3 regions of the Pseudoalteromonas sp. PSi26 genome follow, and region 2 is predicted to be linked to each of the others. Evidence: predicted binding sites of a transcription regulator. Region 2 holds the regulator's gene; each other region holds the start of a gene.

Region 1 (2,274 bases), on a different contig from region 2:
CAGGTTCTTTAAGTAGCGATGTTCAAAGCCGTCTACAGTAGTCACTTTTGTCGCTTCGTTTAGGTGTTTTTATAGTAATGATAATGTGGACTCTCGATAAGTTTGTGAATCCGGGTCACAGTGTACGTATATTCGAACACTTTTATGGGATTAGTGGCCTAACTGACGTTATTGCTTATGTATTGGGCGCGCTTCAGCTTATTTTAATGTTGGCATTTTTAGCAGGGATCAAAAAACGAATTACTTACGGTGTGGTTTTTATAATGCATGGTTTGTCTACGTTGTCATCGTATAACCAATATATAGATGGATTTAATAACTTATTATTTTTTGCAGCGAGGCCAATGTGGGCAGCGTGTTTTACGCTGTATTTATTACGTGACCAAGACACTAAATTCACATTAAAGTAGCGCGCTTATACAAAGAAATGGTTATAAGCTAATTAGCTTATAACCAAAAGTACACAGGGAGGTGTATGAATTTGTTACCTGCAATGGTTAGTGCATTGCGTCGTTGTATTTATTGCCTAGGCGCTCTTTTTGGCCTTCAGACAGCGCTTTACCCGCTAGCTGAAATACCTCATGTTCTTCTTCATCTAAATGATGATGCACTAAATGGTGTAATTTTTTAGCCTCGACCAACCATGCCGACGAGCTCATTTCGGTGTCTTCAAGTTGCTCAATTAATTCGTCTATTTCGTGGTGTTCGGCAACGCTGTGACGGGCTTTTTCTTGTGTTAAGTCTTCACAAATTAATGGATTATAAAAGTAGCGTTCTTCAAACTTAGCATGTTCTTCTAGCTCTGTTTTTAGCTCATCCATTAAGCTATGACGTTTTTTTGTGTCGCCCTTGGTTTGAATTAGCGCGTCAACTAGTTTGCGTTGTTTATCATGGTCATTACGTAGTGCTTCAAAAATATTCATAAATCATCCTAATCAATTACGTTGCTTGTAACGATTGAAGCAAACGTAGTGCCATAGTGTAACCTTATGAAATTAATTGGTTTTATACTTGGTGTGTTTGTTAGGCTGTTTCATCTATGTATTTTTTACAGACAAGAGGGTGAAATAATTTCTTACTTACTAAGCGTGCTGATATTTGCTGAGCCCTAATGCGTCTAGGGCTGCTCTACATTAACTTGATTGCGGCCACTTTGTTTGGCTTTATAAAGAAGTTCATCAGCATGGATGATGAGTTTTTCAAGTGAGCGATTAGAAGAGGAGCTAATTGCTGCACCTGCGCTAAAAGTAATCGTTTCTGCGTTTTTTAAGCCTTGTATTTCACTACAATAATTAATTAGCGCATTAGCAATAGAATCGAATGTTGTTTTAACGCTTTGTTTATCTACTGTGTTTAAAACAAATAACCATTCCTCACCACCATAGCGACCAAATTGGTCGTCATCAGCAAGTGTATTTTGTGCTGCACGGGCAAAAGCTTTAAGAACGGAGTCACCCACATCGTGGCCGTAAGTGTCGTTAATGTGCTTAAACAAATCTAGATCGACAATGGCAATTGTAGCATTGCTTTGCTTAAGTTTTTGAGCCGCTTTTTGCATAATACCACGTCGATTTAAACTACTCGTTAAGTAGTCAGTCAGCGCAATGTTATAATATTTTTTACGTTGTAGTACTTGTTTATAAATAAGTAATAACGACATAATAACTAAAATAAACGCAATTGTTGCGCTTAACCGCCAAATTATTTTTTGTTGATACTCTTCTTTGGCGAGTAATTCGTTAATGTTTTTGTCGTATTCTAGTTGGAGAATTTTTTCTTCTTTTTCTTTTACTTCAAATTTTATTTGCAGCGTTTTAATATTTGTTTCGCTGGTGGCTTCGTAATGCTTTTTCATAAATGTAAGCATTTGCTCCATTGCGTCAAATGCATCGTCTGTTTTGTTGAGGCTTCGTTTTAACTGGTATCGCTTTTGAAGGTAATCGGCTTTATAAATGCTGCGGCTAAAATCATCGATCATCGAAAATACTTCATCGTTCATTTTATCGGCTTTTTCAAGTAAACCTTGTTTTTTATAAATATCTAGCATCAATATCATCGATGCGAGTTTCATATCACCTATTCCGGCTAGGTGGGCAACCTCAATATTTTTTGTGGCTAAGGCGAGCGCATCTTCGTAATTTTCTTGTTTGTATAAAATATTAGCAATTGAATACTGAGCAAAAGACAGTCCTTTTTGCATGTTAACAGATTCAAAGTAAGAGAGTGCTTTGTCTAAATAAATGAGGGATTCGTTTGGTTTGTTTATTTCAAGTA
Region 2 (2,274 bases):
CCTAAAAAACCGTGGTATTGGCGTATTAATAACAGACCACAATGTGAGAGAAACCCTTGATGTTTGTGAAAAAGCCTACATTGTTTCTCATGGGGAACTGATTGCTTCTGGTACCCCTGAACACGTATTAAATGATAAAACTGTACGCGATGTATATTTAGGCGAGCAATTTAGGCTGTAACATTTACGCCTTATTTATAAGCATCTGCTAGTATTAATTATAACAACTTAAAAGGATTGTTAGAGATACATGAGGCAATCACTACAGCTGCGCATGGGCCAGCAACTTACAATGACACCTCAGTTGCAACAGGCTATTCGCTTGCTGCAATTAAGCACATTGGATCTTCAGCAAGAAATACAAGAAGCGCTCGACAGCAACCCATTACTTGAGGTTGAGGAGCAAGACTATGCCGATGACCTTGCGGGCAAAAATGAGCAAAAAGCGGATAACGATGAAGTTACAGTAAGCGCATCTGCCGATGAAGCCCCCAGCGAGTTCGAACAAGACAGTGGTGAAGCCCTTGCTAAAGATACCGTAAGTGACGACATGGCAATGGACGTTAGCTGGGATGAGTACATGAGTGCAGCCCCTGCATCCTCTTCAGGCCCAATGCCTGAAGATGAGTCTATATATCAGGGCGCATCAACTGAAACGCTTCACGAGTACTTAATGTGGCAATTACAATTAACGCCATTTAGCCCTACAGATGAAGCCATTGCTATTGCAATAGTTGAAGCGGTGGATGATTCAGGCATACTGACACTCAGTTGCGAAGAGATTTTAGAGAGCTTTAATCAAGATAACGACGATGACGTTGAGGTTGAACTTGATGAAATAGAGGCGGTTTTAAAGCGCATTCAGCTATTTGACCCAGTGGGTATTGCAGCACGAAGCTTACAAGAATGTTTATGTATTCAGTTAAATCAGTTTGATAAAGGCACCCCTTTTATTGATGAAACAAAAATGATTTTAACCGAGCACATAGATTTGTTAGCTGCTCGCGACTACCGTACATTAATGAAAAAAACGAAGCTCAAAGAAGATGAGCTTAAAGAAGTAATGACACTTATTCATACGCTTAATCCAAAGCCTGCAGACACAATAGTGCGAGAAGAGTCTGAGTATGTAATACCTGATGTGTCGGTTAAGAAAATTAAAGGCCGCTGGGTAGTTGAACTAAACCCAGACAGCATGCCAAAAATTCGTGTAAACAGTCAGTATGCTGCAATGTCGCGTACAGTTAAATCGAGCGGTGATAGCCAATTTATTCGCTCACATTTACAAGAAGCTAAATGGTTTATAAAAAGTTTAGAAAGCAGAAACGACACGCTTTTAAAAGTGACAAACTGTATTGTAAAGCAACAACAAGGCTTTTTTGAACACGGCCCAGAAGCCATGAAACCTATGGTTTTAAATGATGTTGCCGAAATGGTAGAAATGCACGAATCAACAATTTCGCGTGTAACTACTCAAAAGTATATGCACACACCGCGTGGAATATTTGAGCTTAAATACTTTTTCTCAAGCCACGTAAGCACCGAAAATGGTGGGGAATGTTCATCTACAGCGATACGTGCACTTATTAAAAAATTAATCGCAGCAGAAAACTCAGCAAAACCATTGAGTGATAGCAAAATTGCGGATATATTGGCTGAGCAAGGAATTAAAGTAGCAAGACGTACAATCGCAAAATATCGCGAATCTCTTGCTATTCCACCGTCAAATCAGCGAAAGAGCCTGATTTAAGACGCTAAACAAAGAGGGTAATGCTTATGCAACTAAATTTAACTGGTCGTCATGTAGAACTAACTGATTCATTAAGAGACTATATAAATACCAAATTTGCGAAGCTAGAAAGGCACTCTGATCATATTAATAATGTTCATGTCATTCTTGATATAGAAAAATTAAATCAAAAAGCAGAAGCAACTATTCATGTAAGTGGTGCTGAACTATTCGCATCCACTGAACATCAAGATATGTATGCAGCGATTGATTCACTGATTGACAAGCTTGACCGTCAAGTCATTAAACACAAAGAGAAGCTTGCTCGACACTAATATGATGAAACTAAGTTCACTTATATGCCAGGACTGCAGCAAAGCTGCGGTCCTTTTTAATAGTAAAAAAAGAATTTTAGAGTTTATTAGCGAGCTTGCTCACGATAAATTACCGTATTTGTCTCAACAGGATATTTTAGGCGCCTTGTTAACTCGCGAAAAGCTAGGTAGCACAGGAATAGGAAGAGGCATAGCTATTCCACATGGTCG
Region 3 (2,274 bases), on a different contig from region 2:
TAATATTCCTCTTGAAGGTGACATTACCCATTACGAGTACCAACAGTTTGTAGCTGCTTATAGCAAAATATTTACTGATAGCAGTGAAAAACCAACACTTGCTCCGGCAACACGACTACTTGCAATGCGTCGCCCTGATATTTTTACGCCAATTACAAATAGCCGTTTAGACGCATTGTGCTCAGCACTTGCGGTTACAAAACTTAAAAATAGTGATTTTGAGCGTTACTGGCAAGATATTGTAAAAGGCATTCAAGCTATGTCATGGTACAAAATGGCAAATGCTTCAAATGAATTAGAAGAGCAATTAGTGTCAATTAAAGCGCTTATACCGTGCTTTTTTTATTACGCAGATAATAAAACACCAGATAGCTCTAACTACATTAAATTACTCAATAAACCAAAACGTAGCGCCACTAAAACGGGTAAAACACAACGCAGAGGTAAAGAGTCGGCTGAAATTTTAGTTGACCGCGCTTTGGCCGCCGATGATATTCCTGAGCATATTCGTAGCAAACGCGACTCAATAATCAGCGAAGTTCAAAAAGGTCGCAGTGTAAACGAAACAATTAGTCTAATGCGCACCATATTTGGCTAAATAATTCTAAACAAGCTGTACTTTCATGGTGCAGCTTGATTATTTTATGCACCAGCGATGTGCGATAGAATATTTCTTCCTCATAATCTTAACCACCCATCCAAAACACAAGTCATTGTTAATAAATAATAAAACTTAAATTTTAAACAAAATAAATCAAGCTGGCACACACAGTGCAATTCTATTCTCAGTTAAACAATAAAAACGCATAAATCAAAAGGCTACGGTCATACATAATAAAAGCCTTCCTATGCAAAAATTCATATAACGGGAAATGGAACATGTTAAAACTAAAAAAAACAATCGCTTTTAGCGCAGTGGCATTAATGGCTGCAACGTCACTTACATCAACAGCAGTAAATGCTGAAGTATCTGCGAATGTAGCTGCTACCTCAAATTACTTATGGCGTGGACAAGAACAAACTGGCGGTGACGCAGCTATCTCTGGTGGTATTGATTACGCTGACGAATCTGGGTTTTATGCTGGTACATGGGTATCTAATGCATCTTGGGCTGACGAAATGACCTACGAGCTAGATTTTTACGCAGGCTTTGGTGGCGATATTAGCGAAGGTGTTAGCTACGATGTAGGTTACATTTATTATGCTTACCCAGACGCGGCATCAAGCGCAGATGCTGATTTCTCAGAAATTTACGGTAGCATCAGTGTTGAAGGCTTTACCTTTGGTGCATCAGTGCTTGCTACATCTGCTGCAAGTGGCGACGGTACAGACTTTGGTGACTCACTTTATTTGACAGCTGATTACGGCTTTACCGTAGGCAGCAATGGTACAGAAATGGCTTTACACATAGGTCATTACTCTGGCGACTTTATTGGTGACGAAGACATCATTGATTACGGTGTGTCTGTATCAAAAGATGGATTCACATTTGGCGTATCAGACACTGATATGGACGAGTCAGATGTAAAAGTTTACGTTGCTTACGCTGTAGACTTCAGCCTATAGACAAACATGTGTTACTTGCTGCAACTGAAGGGCCATTTGGCCCTTTTTTTAGCACCTAGCATCTTTTCTTTGTATTGGGTTGTATTTAAATTATTACTCAGATTTAAAAGGTACCTTAGTGCAGCTCACTTCAACTGTTTTAGGGTACCAAGCCGGGCCTATCTGATTAACTACAACCTCCGCTACTCCATTACTAAATGACTTATACGTGTGCACCGTTTGCCATTGTCCTTGTGGACAATGCTCACTCAAATCAACCGCATCAGATCCCTCATACAAAGCTAACGCAAAATTATGATGCCACTGAGAACTATTGTGCGACTGGTTATTAACTTTTTCAGGTACACCATTATCAAAGTAAATATTTGTGCAACCAGTTAACATAGCAAAAGTAATACTGCCTAAAATTAATTTAAGATTCATAACGCCTCCTGCGTATTTTGCTCTTCACACCATACCTTTATGGTATGTGGTGAATAAATGCCTAGCGTAATTAAACTCAATGCACCATCGCTAAATGTTTGCTGCGACTGCATTTGAGCAGCTTGTGTATCTGTACAAATCTCTTTTACATCCACACGTTCCTCTCCTACTAATCCCCATAAATAAAATGGACGGCTATCTTCGTAGGTCGCTTTACTTGTAATTTTTGCGATAGCGTGTGGCTGTATGGTAACCGCAGAACAGGCGCTTAAGCCTAACACTACA

Evidence for each region. The regulator sigma-54, encoded in region 2, starts transcription at its own class of promoters, with help from an activator protein. The targets are predictions, from matches to a motif close to GTTGGCACGNNNNTNGNNT.
Region 1: a site for sigma-54 is predicted at 961-979, ahead of ACFI34_RS05735 (hemerythrin domain-containing protein). Genes of this name have one in related genera too.
Region 3: a site for sigma-54 is predicted at 759-777, ahead of ACFI34_RS15420 (TorF family putative porin). Genes of this name have one in related genera too.

The regions. Positions count from the first base shown of each region.
Region 1 covers NZ_JBHNYT010000004.1:88,883-91,156, forward strand. Annotated here, with positions in the region: gene ACFI34_RS05730 (hypothetical protein) at 48-410, shown strand; gene ACFI34_RS05735 (hemerythrin domain-containing protein) at 498-923, opposite strand; gene ACFI34_RS05740 (tetratricopeptide repeat-containing diguanylate cyclase) at 1,118-2,274, opposite strand, start outside.
Region 2 covers NZ_JBHNYT010000016.1:75,173-77,446, reverse strand. Annotated here, with positions in the region: gene lptB (LPS export ABC transporter ATP-binding protein) at 1-181, shown strand, start outside; gene ACFI34_RS15935 (RNA polymerase factor sigma-54) at 251-1,750, shown strand; gene hpf (ribosome hibernation promoting factor) at 1,777-2,064, shown strand; gene ptsN (PTS IIA-like nitrogen regulatory protein PtsN) at 2,069-2,274, shown strand, end outside.
Region 3 covers NZ_JBHNYT010000015.1:101,248-103,521, reverse strand. Annotated here, with positions in the region: gene ACFI34_RS15425 (hypothetical protein) at 1-598, shown strand, start outside; gene ACFI34_RS15420 (TorF family putative porin) at 880-1,566, shown strand; gene ACFI34_RS15415 (Bor/Iss family lipoprotein) at 1,660-1,989, opposite strand; gene ACFI34_RS15410 (Bor family protein) at 1,986-2,274, opposite strand, start outside.